Regions from separate parts of the Streptomyces sp. NPDC049970 genome, predicted to be linked through region 1. Evidence: riboswitches for the same ligand, from Rfam matches in the RefSeq annotation. Region 1 holds a riboswitch; each other region holds the start of a gene.

The links. A riboswitch is a leader RNA that binds a small molecule or an ion and turns the genes downstream of it on or off. The one in region 1 is predicted to bind cyclic di-AMP.
Region 2: it holds a riboswitch for cyclic di-AMP, as region 1 does, so the genes downstream of both, AB0I83_RS20685 (transglycosylase family protein) here and AB0I83_RS18465 (LysM peptidoglycan-binding domain-containing protein) in region 1, are expected to answer to the same signal.
Region 3: it holds a riboswitch for cyclic di-AMP, as region 1 does, so the genes downstream of both, AB0I83_RS23380 (M23 family metallopeptidase) here and AB0I83_RS18465 (LysM peptidoglycan-binding domain-containing protein) in region 1, are expected to answer to the same signal.
Region 4: it holds a riboswitch for cyclic di-AMP, as region 1 does, so the genes downstream of both, AB0I83_RS10215 (NlpC/P60 family protein) here and AB0I83_RS18465 (LysM peptidoglycan-binding domain-containing protein) in region 1, are expected to answer to the same signal.

The regions. Positions count from the first base shown of each region.
Region 1 is NZ_JBFALP010000009.1:137,289-141,493, forward strand. Features, by position in the region: gene AB0I83_RS18455 (SIS domain-containing protein) at 1-184, shown strand, start outside; gene AB0I83_RS18460 (hypothetical protein) at 254-877, opposite strand; gene AB0I83_RS18465 (LysM peptidoglycan-binding domain-containing protein) at 1,118-1,966, opposite strand; cyclic di-AMP (ydaO/yuaA leader) riboswitch at 1,971-2,156, opposite strand; gene AB0I83_RS18470 (hypothetical protein) at 2,513-2,743, shown strand; gene AB0I83_RS18475 (ferredoxin) at 3,024-3,215, opposite strand; gene AB0I83_RS18480 (cytochrome P450) at 3,256-4,205, opposite strand, start outside.
Region 2 is NZ_JBFALP010000011.1:147,659-151,863, reverse strand. Features, by position in the region: gene eno (phosphopyruvate hydratase) at 1-1,200, opposite strand, end outside; gene AB0I83_RS20685 (transglycosylase family protein) at 1,527-2,222, opposite strand; cyclic di-AMP (ydaO/yuaA leader) riboswitch at 2,223-2,361, opposite strand; gene AB0I83_RS20680 (transglycosylase family protein) at 2,683-3,636, opposite strand; gene AB0I83_RS20675 (cytochrome P450) at 3,742-4,205, opposite strand, start outside.
Region 3 is NZ_JBFALP010000015.1:17,323-21,527, reverse strand. Features, by position in the region: gene AB0I83_RS23390 (MerR family transcriptional regulator) at 8-754, shown strand; gene AB0I83_RS23385 (PP2C family protein-serine/threonine phosphatase) at 891-2,051, shown strand; cyclic di-AMP (ydaO/yuaA leader) riboswitch at 2,285-2,437, shown strand; gene AB0I83_RS23380 (M23 family metallopeptidase) at 2,449-3,483, shown strand; gene AB0I83_RS23375 (PrsW family intramembrane metalloprotease) at 3,699-4,205, opposite strand, start outside.
Region 4 is NZ_JBFALP010000004.1:319,415-323,619, reverse strand. Features, by position in the region: gene pcrA (DNA helicase PcrA) at 1-1,788, opposite strand, end outside; cyclic di-AMP (ydaO/yuaA leader) riboswitch at 2,046-2,206, shown strand; gene AB0I83_RS10215 (NlpC/P60 family protein) at 2,205-3,353, shown strand; gene AB0I83_RS10210 (hypothetical protein) at 3,517-3,870, opposite strand.

The DNA.
Region 1 (4,205 bases):
GGGGCTGGCGGAACAGGTGCGGGCGACCGGAGCGCGCTGGGTGGAGAGCGGCCTGGACCCGCTGGCCGATCTGGTCAGGGTGCAGCGCCTGGCGATCGCCCGGGCAGCGGTGCGCGGTCTCGACCCCGACCTGCCGCGTCACCTGACCAGGTCGGTGGTGCTCGACGGCACGGCAGGAGCCTGATCCCGCGTCACGGCATGCTGCGCGCCGGGCTCGCACTGAGCCCGGCGCGCAGCTGTGAACCGGCCTCGGTCAGGCCTCCTCGAAGTGGGCGTCCAGTGCCGCGTCGAGTTCCGCCGTCCACTCCTTGAGGCGGCCACGGGCCTCGGCCTCGACCTCCGCGTTGAACCACCGGCGGCTCGACAGGTGGACCGTCACGGTGAACCGACGTCCGAAGCGGCCGGTCCTGACCTCGACCGCACCGATCTCGGCCCAGTCGAACTCCGCCTCCTGGTCGTCCAGCCGGAAGCGGACACCGTCCGCGTCCACCCTGATCGATCCACGCCGGTCGCTGACCTCGAATACGGGGCCGTCGGCCGCGGCCTTCTCGGCCGGGTCCGCATCGGCGACGTCACCGGCCGGCTCCGCGACGTCTTCGGCAGCCTCCGCGACCGTGGCGTCGGGCGCGACCGGATCAGCGGCGGTGACGGCCGGGGCGACCGGCTCGGCACCCTCCACCGCGTCGACGGCCGCCTCGGGCTCGACCGCGCCCTTGGTGAGCGCATCCGGCTCCCCGACGTCCTCCGGGGCCGCCTCGACCGCTTCCGCATCCGCCTCCGTCCGCGCGGGGGCAGGGGCCGTCAGGCCTGGGATGTACGCCGGGTCTGTCCCCGCGGCGAACTCGGGCTGAGTGTTCGAATCTATGCGCTGCTCCACGGCGGGCAGTATGGACGACGAACCTGTACGAGACCAGTCACCCGGGCCACGACCGGCCTGTCGCGGGGACCGAGTCGGCCGGAACACCGCGGGGCCGTCGGCCGTCGGTCCCTCGCGCACGTGACCGGACGCGGACATGAAGGAAGGGTGGTGCGGGTTCCGCCGAACCCGCACCACCCTCTGTTCCTGCCCCTCCGTCACACGCCGTGCGCGGCAGGAGGGTCACACGCCACCGGAGGCTCAGTAGGCCCCGAAGACGTTGTCGATCGAGCCGTACCGGTCGGCGGCGTAGTTGCACGCGGCCGTGATGTTGGCGACCGGGTCGTAGCTGTCCGTCGACGTGCCGGACACGTGGTACGCCTGGAAGGTCGGGTCGATGACCTGCAGCAGCCCCTTGGACGGGATGCCCGCGGCGGCGTTCGAGTCCCAGTTGTTGATGGCCTGCGGGTTGCCCCCGGACTCACGGATGATGTTGCGGTGGATCCCGTCGTAGCTGCCGGGGATGCCGTGCTCGGCCATGACGGCCAGCGACTCCTTGATCCAGCCGTCGAGGTCGTTCGTGTACGACGTCGACTCGGCGGCCGGAGCCGCCTCGACGGCCGGGGTGCTCTGCGCGGCGAGCTCGGTGCGCTCCGAACGGTCCGCACGGTCGGACGCCCTGGATTCGGTCTCGGACGCCTTGCCGGCCTTCGCAGCCTTGTCAGCCGGCTTCTTCTCGGCCTTGCCACCGACGGTCAGCTTCAGACCGGGGTGAATCAGGTCGGGGTTTTCACCGACAGCCTTCTTGTTGCCTTCGTACAGGGCCTTCCAGCCGCCGTCGACGGAATGCTCGCGTGCGATCTTGGCGAGAGTGTCACCCACGGCAACCGAATAGCTGCTGGACTTGGCGTCCTTCGCGGCAATTCCCTTGGCGGACAGGGCAGTCGACGTCGTCACCTTTTCAGCGGCAACAGGCTGGGCCGGAGCGGCGAAGGCACCGGCCGCACCGATCACGGGAAGCGCGAGAGCGACTCCACCCGTGGTCACGGCTATGACGCCGCGCTTCAGCGAACTGGTCCTGGAACGACGGACATTGGTAAATCCGGGCATGCTGAATTCCTCTCCGTCGCCTACGAAGTGAGCTGTCGGGTTCGAGCTGGAGATGCCCGGCCGCATGACAATGCGACTTAACCCCGAGCCGCCCCGGAAACCGGATCGGCGCTTACCTGGGTCCCCCGCTCCTGCCGTACGAGAAGTGGTCGGGTCACCGGACGGCGGCAGGATTAGGCGTTCCATCCGGAGTGATGGTGACCGTAGGCGAGGAATAGCGAAAGGAACAAGCCCGAAATCGTGATCACAATTCACGCACAAGATCAATTCTTCGGAATTCCTGTAATCCACCCCACACCCCGCAACCCGATCCTCTTGGCGCACAAGGGAACCGGGCGCCGCGCCCACCCGTCCGGGGTGCGGGAGGTGACCCTGACCACAGAGTCCGATACGGGCGTTTCGCTCCTTACCGAAGGGGCTCAGGTCACACGAAATGGCCTTTTATGGATTACGGGATCAATCCCAGAAAAGACATTAAATCGGGCATAAGGCTCACGAGTGGTTCATCCGGGCGTAAGGCGAGTGTCGCCGTGGAACCGGTCCCTCATGACCGACAGCCCCTACGTCTCGAACCCGCGGATCACCGTGCTGCCCGTTCAGCCCGGCGACCCGCCCTTCCGCGTCGTGGAGATCGACGGAGAAGTGATCGGAACGGCGACCGCCATGACCGACGTACTCCTCGCCGCGGCGGCGGCGGGGGTCCCGGTCCACGACCTGGACGACCCCGCCTCCGTGCGGTGGGTGGGCGGCGGCAAGCTGAGTTGGCGGCCGCGCTGACGGCGGTCCGGGGTGTAGCCGCGCACTCCGGACCGCCCCTGCCCGGCTCTCGGAGCCCGGCTCTCGGAGCCCGGCTCTCGGAGCCCGGCTCTCGGAGCCCGGCTCTCGGAGCCCGGCTCTCCGGGCCCACCCCGGCGCGCCGGGATGGGCGGGCGCGCCACGCCGTGTCACCCGGCGGCACCGGCCGAACCGGGCCCTCGTTGCGCGGCCCCCGGCACCGCGGGGCCCGGCCGGCCAGGTGCCGGGGGCCGGCCGGGCGGACCAGGACCGGAGGCGGCTGTCAGTCCTGGACGAGGATGGCGAGTGCCGGGCAGACCGCCGCGGCCTGATGCACGTCGTCGGCGCGGGCGGACGACGGCGCGGGATCGAGCAGTACGGCGATGCCGTCGTCGTCCTGGTCGAACACGTCGCCCGCGGCGACCACGCACTGTCCCGACGCCACGCACTTGTCCTGGTCGAGGGTCACTTTCATGAGCGCTCCTTCTTCGGTGGGGCAGGTGTGCGGGTGGAGGTCACCAGGCCACGGGCAGTGCGTGGACGCCGTAGACGGCCCCGTCGTGCTTGAACGACACCTCGTCGAGCCGGGCGTCCAGCCGCAGGGTGGGGATGCGCCGGTAGAGCGTGCTGTAGACGACCTGGAGCTCCATCCGGGCCAGCGGCTGGCCGAGGCACTGGTGCACACCGAACCCGAAGGCCACATGGCGTCGGGCGTCGCGCCCGAGGTCGAGGCGGTCGGGGTCGGCGAAGACATCGGGATCACGGTTGCCGATGTCGTTGGGCACGATGACGCCCTCTCCGGCCCTGATGACCTCGCCGCCGATCGCGATGTCCTCCAGGGCGACCCGACGGCGCCCACCGTGGGTGATGTTGAGGTAGCGCAGCAGTTCCTCCACCGCGCCGGCGACCGCCTTCGGATCGTCGGTGTCGCGCAGCAGGTCGAGCTGGTCGGGGTGCTCGAGCAGGGCGAGGGTGCCGAGGGCGATCATGTTCGCGGTGGTCTCGTGTCCGGCGATAAGCAGGAGGACACCCATCTCGGCTGCTTCCCGGCGGGAGAGTTCACCGGCTCCGACCCGGGTACCGAGCCCGGACAGCAGATCGTCGACGGGCCGGGCGATCTTGTCCTCCATCAGCTCGTCCAGATACCCGATCAGGTTGTCGAGGGCCGCTGCGCGGTCGTCCGCGGCCGAGACGCGGCTGATCAGAACCCCGCTGTTCCGCTGGAAGAAGTCATGGTCGCCGTAGGGCACTCCGAGGAGTTCGCAGATCACCAGCGAGGGAACCGGGAGGGCGAACGCCTGGACGAGGTCGGCGTGCGGGGGGCCGCCGAGCATGTCATCGATCAGTCCGTCGACGATCCGCTGGACTGCGGGGCGCATCGCCTCGACGCGCCTGATCGTGAAGGGCGCCGTCACCATCCGCCTCTGCCGGGCGTGTTCGGGGTCGTCCATGAGGATGAAACTGA
Region 2 (4,205 bases), on a different contig from region 1:
GTTGTACTTGGCGACACGGTCCGAGCGGGCCGGGGCGCCGGTCTTGATCTGACCGCAGTTCACGGCGACGGCGAGGTCGGCGATGGTGACGTCCTCGGTCTCACCGGAGCGGTGGGACATCATGCACTTGAAGCCGTTGCGCTGGGCCAGCTCCACGGCGTCCAGGGTCTCGGTCAGCGAACCGATCTGGTTGACCTTGACGAGCAGGGCGTTGGCCGAGCCCTCCTCGATGCCGCGGGCGAGGCGCTCCGGGTTGGTCACGAACAGGTCGTCACCGACGATCTGCACCTTGGAGCCCAGCTTGTCGGTGATGACCTTCCAGCCGGCCCAGTCGTCCTCGTACAGCGGGTCCTCGATGGAGACCAGCGGGTACGCGGAGACGAGCTCCTCGTAGTACTCGGTCATCTCGGCGGCCGAGCGGGACTCGCCCTCGAACTCGTAGACGCCGTCCTTGTAGAACTCGGACGCGGCGACGTCGAGCGCGAGCGCGATGTCGCGGCCCGGGACGTAGCCGGCCTCCTTGACGGCCTCGAGGATCAGGTCGAGGGCGGCGCGGTTGGACTCGAGGTTCGGGGCGAAGCCGCCCTCGTCGCCGAGACCGGTGGACAGGCCCTTGGTCTTCAGGACCTTCTTCAGCGTGTGGTAGATCTCCGCGCCCCAGCGAAGGCCCTCGGAGAAGGACTCGGCGCCGATCGGCGCGATCATGAACTCCTGGATGTCCACGTTGGAGTCGGCGTGCGAGCCGCCGTTCAGGATGTTCATCATCGGAACGGGCAGCAGGTGCGCGTTCGGGCCGCCGAGGTAGCGGAACAGCGGGAGGTCGGAGGCCTCGGACGCGGCGTGCGCCACGGCCAGCGAGACACCGAGGATGGCGTTGGCGCCGAGGGAGCCCTTGTTCTCGGTCGCGTCCAGGTCGAACATCGCCTGGTCGATGAGGCGCTGCTCGGTGGCGTCGTAACCGACGAGCTCCGGGCCGATCTGCTCGATCACGGCGAGGACGGCCTTCTCGACACCCTTGCCGTGGTAGCGGTTGGGGTCACCGTCGCGAAGCTCGATGGCCTCGAACGCACCGGTGGAGGCGCCGGACGGGACGGCAGCACGTCCCGTGCTGCCGTCGTCGAGGCCAACCTCGACCTCGACCGTGGGGTTTCCCCGGGAGTCGAGGATTTCCCTGGCTACGACGACGTCGATGGACGGCACGAGGCATCTCCTTCTGGGATCTGACACTGGTTGTGCAGGGTCACTGTGGCCTTGCGCCACGAGCCTAACCGGCTCGGCGCGCTCAATCGGCCGTCCGCCCGCCCCCTGGGACGAAAAAGGACCCAAGGACCTTCATTACGGGCAAAGCTGCGGAAATCTACTGGCAGGTAACCACAACAGTTGAACACTCGCCCCGGCCCGGCCCCTCGCGGCGACCCGTGGAGGAGCCCCGACGCGGGGTGCCCGGCGCGGCGCCGGCCCGGCGCGCAGGGGGGTGGTGCACGCCGGGCCGGACCGCCGGGGAGGGAGGAGGAAACCCCGGTCCGCTACTTCGTCAGGTGGAGCTGCTGGCCCGGGAAGATCAGGTCGGCGTCGTCGACGATGTCGCCGTTCAGCTTGAACAGCTTCTCCCAGCCGCCCTTGACCTTCTTCGCGTCGGCGATCTTGCTGAGGGTGTCGCCGGCCTTCACCTTGTACTCGCCGTCACCCTTCTCGACCTTCTGGCCGGTCGGGGTGGTGACGGTCTCCTTGGGGGCCGTGCGCTTCTCGCTGCGCGTGGTGGGCTTCTCGGCCTTGCGCTCCGGCGCGGCCTTCGGGGCCGTGTCGCCGTTCTTCGAGGAGCCGGTGTCGACGCCCGGGTCCACACCGTCGTTCGTCAGGCCGCCGGCACCCGCGCACCCCCAGGCGCCCGGGCCCTGCAGGTCGAGGAGCTTCTCGGCGGCGGCGATCTGCTGGTCCTTGCTGGCCAGGTCCGCGCGGGCCGCGTACTGCGTACCGCCGGCGGCGGCCCAGCTGGACTGCGAGAACTGCAGACCGCCGTAGTAGCCGTTGCCGGTGTTGATGGACCAGTTGCCGCCGGACTCGCACTGGGCGACGGCGTCCCAGGTGTCGACGGAGGCGGCGGAAGCGCCGGTCGCGCCCATCAGCGGGACGGCGACGGCCGCACCGGTGACGCCGGCCAGGGTGGCGATACGGACGGCCTTGGACGGGCGGCGGTGCTTGCCCTTGGTGGAAAGCAGCATCGTTCTCCTCACCGACGCCTACGAGGTGAGCTGTCGGGTTCGGGCCTGTGAGTTGCCCGGTCGCCCGCGCTCGCGGACGACTTCACCCCGAGCCGTCCCTCGCCCGTCTTCCGACGGCCGGGTCCGGCACTTACCTGGGTCCCCCGCTCCTGCCTACGGCGCTTTACGCGTCGTTCCCTCCGACCGACGGCAGGATTCGGCGTGACGGTCGAAGGTGCCCGCGGTGCGAGCGGCTCCGACCGTAAACACACGCAACCCCCACATTCAAAGGCGGGCATAACGGTCAATCAGCGCGTAACACAATGACACTCGGGCCCGTTCGCGCAGGTCGGAGCGGATATGGGCGGACAGGACGGACGCGGGCCGCCAGTTCAAGCAAAGAGACCCATGTCTCACTTACGCATAAGTGGACATAGGCCTCTGAACTACCCCCGATTTCGGGGTGTTTTCGCGCTTTTGATCAGTTGGCGGCCAGGGTCTCCGGCTGCGAGTCGCTCGCGTCCGGACCGAGGTCCAGGTCCAGGCTCTGGCCGGGAAGGATCAGGTCGGGGTCGGAGCCGAGCTCCGCCTTGTTCGCCTCGTAGAGCGCGGTCCAGCCGCCCGCGAGCTCCTGCGAGTCCGCGATCGCCCAGAGGTTGTCGCCCTCGCGGACCGTGTACGTCCCCTCGTCCGCGCCCTGGCGCGCCTCGGAGTCACCCCGCGAGGCGTGCCGGCCGGACTCGCGCCCGTCGGTATCCGCCGACCCGCTACCCGCCTCCGGGGCCGGCGTACCGCGGTGCTTTCCGCCCGTCTCCCCGTCGTCACCCTTCGAGGCGCCGGACTTCCCGGTCGCCTGCGGGGACGGCTCGGCGGACGGCGACGCCTCGGTCTCGTCACCCTTGTCGGCGGCTTCGCCTGCCGGAACCTTGTCCGTCTCGTCCTTCGCGTCGGTGCCGTCCGCCTCGTCGGGCGCCTCGGAGGAGGCGGTGTCCGACGGGGCCGTGCTGTCAGACGGCTCGGCGGACGGCTCGCCGCCCGGGTCGATACCCGGCAGCGTCCCGTCGAGCGCCAGCCCGGAGATCACCGCGCAGCTGGGCCACGCCTGCGGACCCTTGTCGTCCAGCACCTTCTCCGCGACGGAGATCTGCTGCGAGCGGCTCGCGAGGTCGGCGCGGGGCGCGTACGTGGTGCCGCCGTAGGCGGACCACGTGTCCTGCGAGAACTGCAGACCGCCGTAGTAGCCGTTACCGAGGTCGGCGCTCCACATGCCACCGCTCTCGCATTCGGCGACCCGGTCCCAGGTCGTGGCCTCTGCGGCCTGCGCACCGCCCGCACCGAGCAGCGGGATGGCGATGGCCGATCCCGTGACGCCCGCGGCGACGACGATGGCGGGTGCCTGACGAGGGCGACGGTGTCTGCCGTTCGCGGAGCCCATGGGATTGCCTTCCGTGTGACTGACATGTGACGGGTGAGTCGAACGGTGAACCTAGCCGTACTCGAACGTGTGTCACAAGTCGATGCAGCGGAGATCACGTGAAAGTCACAGAGTTGACAGAGTGTCACCTTTTGCGGACCGATGCCCGGGATCGAACTCCACCGGAAGCGTGCGCAGTCCACGCATGATGAGCCCGCCCCGCCATCGCAAATCATCAGGTTCCGCGGCGAGCCGCAGGTCGGGAAGGCGCCGCAGCAGCGTCGCCAGGGCCACCCGCCCCTCCAGCCGGGCCAGCGGCGCACCCACGCAGTAGTGGATTCCGTGACCGTAACCGAGGTGCTGGTTGTCACTCCGGGCGAGATCCAGGGTGTCCGCGTCCCGGAACCGCTCCGGGTCCCGGTCCGCGGCGGCCAGCACCACCAGGACGGGGTCCCCCACCGCGACGTCCTGCCCTCCCAGCCGTACGGGTTCGGTGGCGTAACGCCAGGTCGCGAGCTCCACCGGCCCGTCGTAGCGCAGCAGCTCCTCGATGCCCGTGTCGAGCAGTCCGGTGTCCCCCGCGGCCAGCG
Region 3 (4,205 bases), on a different contig from region 1:
TTCCGGCATGGAGTGGTCCATCCAGGAAATCGCCCGTAGAGCGGGCACCACCAGCCGGACGCTCCGGCACTACGGAGATCTCGGTCTCCTCGTGCCGAGCCGCACGGGTGCCAACGGCTACCGCTACTACGACCAGGACGCGCTGGTCAGGCTCCAGCGCATCCTCCTGTTGCGGGGGCTCGGCCTCTCACTGCCCGCGATCAAGGACGTGCTGGAGGGGCAGCGGGACACCTCCGTGGCGCTCCGGGCCCATCTGCGCCTGCTGGAGCAGGAGCGCGAGCGCATCGGCCGGCAGATCGCGTCGGTGCGGACCACTCTCCACAGGACCGAGGAAGGGGAAGGGCTCATGGCCGAGGAAGTGTTCGACGGCTTCGACCACACGGTGCACGAGCAGGAGGTGACCGAGCGCTGGGGCCAGGAGGCGTACGAGCGCAGCGACCGGTGGTGGCGCGGGCTGAGCCCGGACGGGCGCGCGGGCTTCCAGGGCGCGCACGACGCCATCGCCCGGGACTACGGCGAGGCGAGGGCGGCCGGCCTGGAGCCGGGGGGCGACGAGGTGCAGGACATCGCGCGCCGCCACTGCGAGTGGCTGTCGGCGACCGCCGAGGTCACTCGTTCGTATGTGACGGGCATCGGTGAGATGTACGTCGCCGATCCCCGCTTCGGGAAGAACTACGATCGCCACGGGGACGGAACCGCCGTCTTCGTACGGGATGCACTGACGACGTACGCGCGGCGCCGGCTCTCCGACTGACCATCGGGGGACACGGGGCTCCGGTGCGCTCCTCCCACAGGCCGACGACGGGTCGCCGCACGGCGCGGCTCCGTCAGGCCGGGGTGGAGCGCTGTACCGTCCGCAGCCGTGGGCGGAGCGGGCAGGGAGTGCACAGGTGGGGAAGCGGGACGTACGAGGGCGAGGTCGAGCCGAGGGGAACGCGCGCGCCCGGAGGCTCGTGCGCCTGCTGCCCACCCTCATGATCGCCGTCGGAGTGGTCTTCGACCTCGCGACCCCGACCGCGGTGTCCGCCGTTCCGCTCTTCGCCGCGGCCCCGCTGATCGCGGCCCCCTTCTTCTCGTTGGCCGCCACCATCCGCACAGGGGTGGCCGCGACCCTCGTGGTCCTCGTCATCCGGGTCTCCGACGGCGTGCTCGCCAAGGTCGTGCCGATCACCGACCTGCTGACCCTGATCACCGTCGCCGCGCTCTCCCTCGTCATCAACCGCGTCGTGTGGCGCGGCAACGAACAACTGGCCTCGGCGCGGGTCATCGCGGAGACTGCGATGCGCGCGGTGCTCCCGGTACCCGAGGACCGGATCGGCGGGCTGCTGGTCGCGGCGCGGTACGAGGCGGCGCAGGCGGACGAGTTCGTCGGCGGAGACCTGTTCGCCGTCGCGGACACGCCCTTCGGGGTGCGGCTGGTCGTCGGGGACGTACGGGGCAAGGGGCTGGACGCCGTGGCGGCGGTGGCCGTCGTGATCGGGGCGTTCCGTGAGGCCGCCGAGCAGGAGCGGTCGCTGGAGGGAGTGGTCCAGCGGCTGGAGAGGGCGCTCGCCCGGGAGAGCTCGCGGCGTGGCGGGCTCGACTCGATGGAGGGGTTCGTGACCGCCGTGCTCGCCGAGATCCCGGTGGGTTCGGACATGCTGAGGGTGATCAACCGCGGCCACCCCGAGCCGATCGTGCTCCACGCGGACGGTGCGCTGGACGTGCTGACGCCGACCGAGCCCGCGTTGCCGCTCGGTATGGGCCTCGACGCCTGGCCGGACCGTTCGGACGAGTGGGCTCTGCCGTCCGGGGCGACGTTCCTGGCGTTCACCGACGGGCTTTCGGAGGCCCGGGACGCGAGGGGGGTCTTCTACGACCCGGCGGCCCGGCTGCGCGGCCGGCTCTTCCCGGGACCCGAGGAACTGCTCTCCGCGCTCACCGACGACGTACGGCTGCACACGGGCGGCCGGTCGACGGACGACCTCGCGCTCCTCGCGGTGGGGCGGCCGGCGCGGGGGCAGCCCGCACGGCGGAGGACGGTGAAGATCGTGGGGCGGGATCGTGAATGACCGTCCACGACCGTCCGTGGTCGAAGGGTGCCGCTGCGCATAACATTTGACGCAACGTCAGAAAATGTTATGGAGCTGATGGGCGCTCAACTCGTCCGGTTGGGGTTGATTGGTCCCTGAAAGTCCAGGCCCGAGTCGTGAAAGATCTGTGGGAACAGCTTGGAATCGGACCCGAGTGTCTATTAACGTTCGATAACGCAGCGCGGTTGTCCCAGTCGTCGCCAGAGGCGGCACCGTGCGCAGCGCTTAATCCCGCAAGGGAACCGGGGAACCATTTACTTGGGGTGAATCAGACACCTGAGTCCTGTGAGGGACGAAGGCGTCCGTAGGAGACCTTCCTGCTCCGAACCCGTCAGCTAACCCGGTAGGCGAGAAGGAAGGAAAGGAGCGCGCCCACGTGGCGTCAAATCAGCCTGCCCCCGAGGCTCCGGCACCCTTCAGGACCGGCGGTCCCGGTGAGGACGGCAGGACGTGGGAGGAATGGAACCCCACCGAGGACTCCCTCCGCCCCGTACGCGGTAGGCATCGCGTAGCCAAGCAGCGTGGCCTCGCCCGCAGCTCCACGGTCCTCGGCGTCGGTGTCATCGCGGCCGTCGGTGCGGGCGGCATGGCCTCCGCGCAGAGCAAGCCGCCGGTCTCCATCTCTCTTCCCGATTCCATCGCGGACAACCTTCCCGATGCCAAGTCCCTGCCCGGCGTGGGCTCGTTCATGTCCGCCGACCAGGCCAAGGACGCGGTCACCGGGGCCTCCCCGCTCACCACCGCCGGCATCACGGCCGCCGAGGCCGAGTCGGGCACCACGGACGCCGGCGAGGCGCTGCGCGCCCGCATCCTCCAGCAGGCCGAGCAGCAGCAGGCCGGGGCCGAGGCCGAGGTCAGGGCCGCGGAGGAGAAGGCGGCGGCCGAGGAGGCCGCGGCCCAGGCGGCGAAGCAGCAGAGCGCCGCCGAGGCGAAGGCCGCCGCGAAGAAGAAGGCGGCCGAAGAGGCGGCGGAGAAGAAGGCCGAGGCCGAGCGCCTCGCCAAGCTCGCCGCCAGCTACGCCATTCCGACCTCGTCGTACACCATCACCTCGACCTTCGGCCAGTCCGGCTCGATGTGGTCCTCCGGCCACCACACCGGGCTGGACTTCGCCGCTCCGACCGGCACTCCGGTCAAGGCCGTGCACAGCGGTACCGTCAAGTCGGCCGGCTGGTCCGGTTCGTACGGATACCGCACGGTGCTGGAGCTCGACGACGGCACCGAGGTCTGGTACTGCCACCAGTCCTCGATGGACGTCACCGCCGGCCAGAAGGTCAGCACCGGTGACACCATCGGCCGCGTCGGCGCCACCGGCAACGTGACCGGCCCGCACCTGCACCTGGAGATCCACACCGCGGACGGCTCGGGCATCGACCCGATGGGCTGGCTGCGCGGCAAGGGCCTCTCGGTCTGAGCGCCCGCGCCGGCACACGGCGCACCGAAACCCCGGCGGCCCTGGCGCACAACCCCCCGACGTCAGGGCCGCCGGCCTGTCCGGACGGCTGCCCGCGCCGGTGGCGGACCTCGGACCGACCGGGGAGCAGCGGGCCGAGCCGACCGCCGTATCGGCCTGTGGTCCGGGCCCCGACGGTTCCCGTCCGAGGCCCGGCCCCGGCGGGAGGGGAGAGCTCAGGACGGCGGTGCCTGTGTGGGCGGAGCGGATCGGCTGCCGTCCTCCAGGTAGGGGTTGTAGCCGCCGTAGTGGCGGTGCGGTGCGGGGATCCGCTGCGGAGCGGGCCCGCCGTAGGTCTGCCGGCGTGGGAACTGCGGTTGCGGCCCGTGAGCGCGCATCCGGCCCGTGGTGCGTGCCGCGAACGTCAGGGCGGGACCCGCGACCTCCCGGCGCTGCCAGAGGTGGTGCAGCAACTCCTGCTCCCGGAGGGCGAAGTCGGCGTCCGCGCCGTCGTGGCGGGCCCGCCGGCGCAGCATGGCCAGGGACGTCGCGAACGACTCGTACTCCGCGACCGCCCGTGCGGCGGCCCTGCCCCGTGCGCGGTCCGGGCCCCCGCTGTGCCAGTGCCTGGCCATGTCGCGGGCCACGCCCCGCGCCCGCATCGAAGCCAGGGCGAACGGCTCGGCGGGGGTGAGCCAGCCTGCCGCCGCGTACACCGGCAGCTCCGTGGAGAGCGTCCGGAG
Region 4 (4,205 bases), on a different contig from region 1:
CTCGTCCTCCGCACGCTCCTGCTCGAACTCGAGCGCGACGGCGGCGAGTTCCTGGAGGTTCTCGATACGGGTCTCGTCCTGCGGATCGGTGGAGGCCTGGAGCTCGGCGAGATAGCCGGTCCGCTCCATGACGGCCTCCAGCACGACCGCCGGACCGGCGCCGGACTCCACGATCGTGCGGAGTTCCTCCATCAGCGTGTTGAACCGCCTCACGGCGTTGGTCGACCGGGCCGCCATGCCGTACGCCTCGTCGACGCGGCGCAGGGCCTGCGGGAAGGAGATCTTCTCGCGCATCGACAGCGCGTCGATCATCGCCTCGGCCCGGTCGCCGATACCCCGCTTGGGCACGTTGAGGATGCGGCGGAGCGGGACCGTGTCCTCGGGGTTGGAGAGGACCCGGAGGTAGGCCAGGACGTCCCTGACCTCCTTGCGCTCGTAGAAGCGCACTCCGCCGACGACCTTGTAGGGGAGCCCGACCCGGATGAAGATCTCTTCGAAGACACGGGACTGGGCGTTCGTACGGTAGAAGACGGCGACGTCGCCCGCCTTCGCCTCCCCGGCGTCCGTGAGGCGGTCGATCTCGGTGGCGACGAACTGCGCCTCGTCGTGCTCGGTGTCGGCGACGTAGCCCGTGATCCGGGTTCCGGTGCCGGCGTTCGTCCAGAGGTTCTTGGGGCGGCGGCTCTCGTTGCGCTCGATCACGGCGTTGGCCGCGGAGAGGATCGTCTGGGTGGAGCGGTAGTTCTGCTCCAGCATGATCGTCTTCGCGTCCGGGTAGTCCTCCTCGAACTGGAGGATGTTGCGGATGGTCGCGCCCCGGAAGGCGTAGATCGACTGGTCCGCGTCACCGACGACACACAGCTCGCCGGGGGCGTCTGCCTCGCCCGCGGGTCCGACCAGCTCGCGCACCAGGGTGTACTGCGCGTGGTTGGTGTCCTGGTACTCGTCGACCATCACGTGCCGGAAGCGGCGGCGGTAGTGCTCGGCGACGTCGGGGAACGCCTGGAGCAGGTGGACCGTGGTCATGATGATGTCGTCGAAGTCCAGTGCGTTGGCTTCGCGCAGCCGCGCCTGGTAGAGCGCGTACGCCTGCGCCAGGGTCTTCTCGAGACCCTCGGCGGCCTGACCGGCGAAGGTCTCCTCGTCGATCAGCTCGTTCTTCAGGTTCGAGACCTTCGCCGTGAACGACTTCGGCGGAAAGCGCTTCGGGTCGAGGTCGAGATCGCGGCAGACCAGTGCCATCAGTCGCTTGGAGTCGGCGGCGTCGTAGATCGAGAACGACGAGGTGAAACCGAGGAGCTTCGACTCGCGGCGCAGGATCCGCACGCAGGCGCTGTGGAACGTCATGACCCACATGGCGTTGGCGCGCGGGCCGACGAGGTCCTCGACGCGCTCCTTCATCTCGCCCGCGGCCTTGTTGGTGAAGGTGATCGCGAGGATCTGCCCCGGGTGCACCCCGCGCTCGGCCAGCAGATGAGCGATGCGGTGGGTGAGCACCCTGGTCTTGCCCGACCCGGCACCCGCGACGATGAGCAGCGGGGACCCGGCGTGCACGACGGCGGCGCGCTGCTCGGTGTTCAGCCCGTCGAGCAGCGCGGCGGAGTCGACGACGGGGCGCGGCGCGCCGTCGCGGTAGTAAGCGTCGCGGGGCTGCGGCGGGGCGTCGAAGACCTCCCCGAAGAGGCCCTCCGGCACCGCTTCGGGCGCGTGCTCCTCGGGGGGCGGCGGGGGGCCTGCCTCTGCTTGCTGGAGGCCGGTCAGGAAACTGTCGTCAAAGAGGCTGCTCATCGCCTCACAAGTCTAGGCGGACGCACCGACAGCCCGGGCCGCATCGGTGACAAGGACCCGCTCCGCGCACGCAACGGGACGAACCGCCGACGGTGCGTGAGTATCCGGACCGCCGCGCGACGGCCCGGAACCGCGTCGGAGAAAGGTCACGAAAACGTATCGGGCATATCGACCATCAACCTTCACACAGGCACCACAAGTTGGTTAGCGTGCTGCGACGGGTGTCCCGTAACCGATCGAGGCGAACCACGCCGCGCGGGCACCCTCCGCCGAATCCGTACTCCCACGAGGGAGCGCGGAACCGGGGACCCACACGCAACACCGGGGTGAATCGGTCCGTCTCCGCCGGACCGTAGGGCAGCCTTCCGTTCCGCCCGAACCCGACAGCTAACCCGGTAGGCGGTCCACGGAAGGAGATGCCGGTCTTGGCATCGCATCGCAAGCGGCGCACGCGGCTGCGCACGACCACACCTGTGGTCGGTCTCACGACGGCGGCGCTCGCCTCCGTCACCCTGCTCTCCACCCAGAGCGCGACGGCTGCCCCGGCCGAGCCCAAGCCCAGCATCGAGGAAGTGCAGAAGAAGGTCGACGCCCTGTACCGGCAGGCCGGTACCGCGACCCAGCAGTACAACCAGGCGAAGGCGTCGTCGGCCGAGCAGCGCTCGAAAGTGGACGCACTGCTGGAGGCGGCGGCCCGGCGGGCCGACAAGCTCAACGAGACGCGCCGCGAACTGGGGGGGTACGCCGCGGCCCAGTACCGCAGCGGCTCGATCGCCCCGACGGCGACGTTCTTCCTGGCGGACGACCCGCAGTCGTACTTCGACCAGGACCAGCTGATGGCAAGGATGACCAGCCAGCAGCAGAAGACGGTCACCGACTTCCGTACGCAGCAGAAGGAGGCGGCGGCGAAGCGCGTCGAGGCGACGAAGAGCCTCGAGACGCTGACCAAGTCGCAGGCCACCCTGCGCGGCAGCAAGCAGCAGGTGCAGACGAAGCTCACCGAGGCGCGCTCGCTGCTGTCGAAGCTGACCGCCGAGGAGAAGGCGCGGCTCGCCGGGCTGGAGCGCAGGAAGGAGGCGGAGGCCAAGCGCAAGGCCGACGAACTGGCCAGGCAGCAGGCCGCCGCGGACAAGGCGCGGTCCGGGCGCGCCTCGAAGGAGACCGCCCAGAAGGACGCGGGCTCCGGCACGGGAACCGGCTCCGACAGCGGCTACGCGTCGAAGGCCGACAAGGTGCTGGCCTTCGCCCGCGCCCAGATCGGGAAGCCGTACGTCTGGGGTGCGACGGGGCCGTCCTCGTACGACTGCTCCGGGCTCACCCGGGCGGCCTGGAAGGCGGCCGGTGTCGATCTGCCGCGTACGACGTGGGACCAGGTCAAGGTGGGCACACGGGTATCGACCTCGAATCTGCAACCCGGTGACCTGGTCTTCTTCTACGACGACATCAGCCACGTCGGCATCTACAAGGGCGGCGGCATGATGATCCACGCGCCCAAGCCGGGTGCGAACGTCCGCGAGGAGTCGATCTACTACATGCCGATCTACGGCAGTGTGCGCCCGGCGTGACACGTCGGGGGCGACGCACCCGGTGACCGCACCCGGTGCGACACACGACTGACGGCTCACCGCCGGGAGCCGTGGAGGGGGCCGGGATCGCTCCCCGGGCCCCTCCACCCGCACGAACAGGCCGCTCGGGCCGCCTCGGGGGCCGGGAGCCCGGCCCGACCGCTCAGGTCCAGAGCACGGCGATGAAGATGTTGGCGACGGTGAGCCCGCCGACCGCGGCGAAGGCCCCCTTGCCGGCCTTCTCGTCGTCGCGCTTCACATAGACGAGCGCGAGGATCACGACGAGGATCAGCAGCTTGATCCCGATCTTGACGTTGTTCACGCTCTGGTCGTCGGCCTGGTTGAGCCCGACGAGGGCGATGCCCGTGACGAGCATGGTGAGCGCGCCGTGCAGCATGGCCGGAACGAACCGGGCCGTGCCCGCGCCCATGGCCTTCGTCTGGGTCAGGAACCCGCCCAGCAGGGAGGCGATCCCGATGATGTGCAGGGCCACGAAGACATTGATGAGTACGTCCATGGCCGCAGCCTAGGGCCCGGCCATATCACCACTCTCCACCAGGTACTACTTACCGATGAGTTGACGCGAGGCCTGCGCGGATTGCCGGACTCCGACTGAATTTCCCGGTCATTCGGTGGAAACGAAACCGCATCCGAGGGCAATAGCTGTCATTACGCCTCTTCCTCGCGCCCCGGGCTTAGCGTCCATCCCAGGTGACCGATTCTGAACCGCCGCTCCCCGTACCGAGCGGCATCCCGGTCGCCCCGCCAGGAGATCCGGCGGCGGGCCACTCCCCCCTGTGGTGGCCCGCCGGCGGACCCGGGCGGGCCCGCCGGTCCCCCCGACGGGCAGTC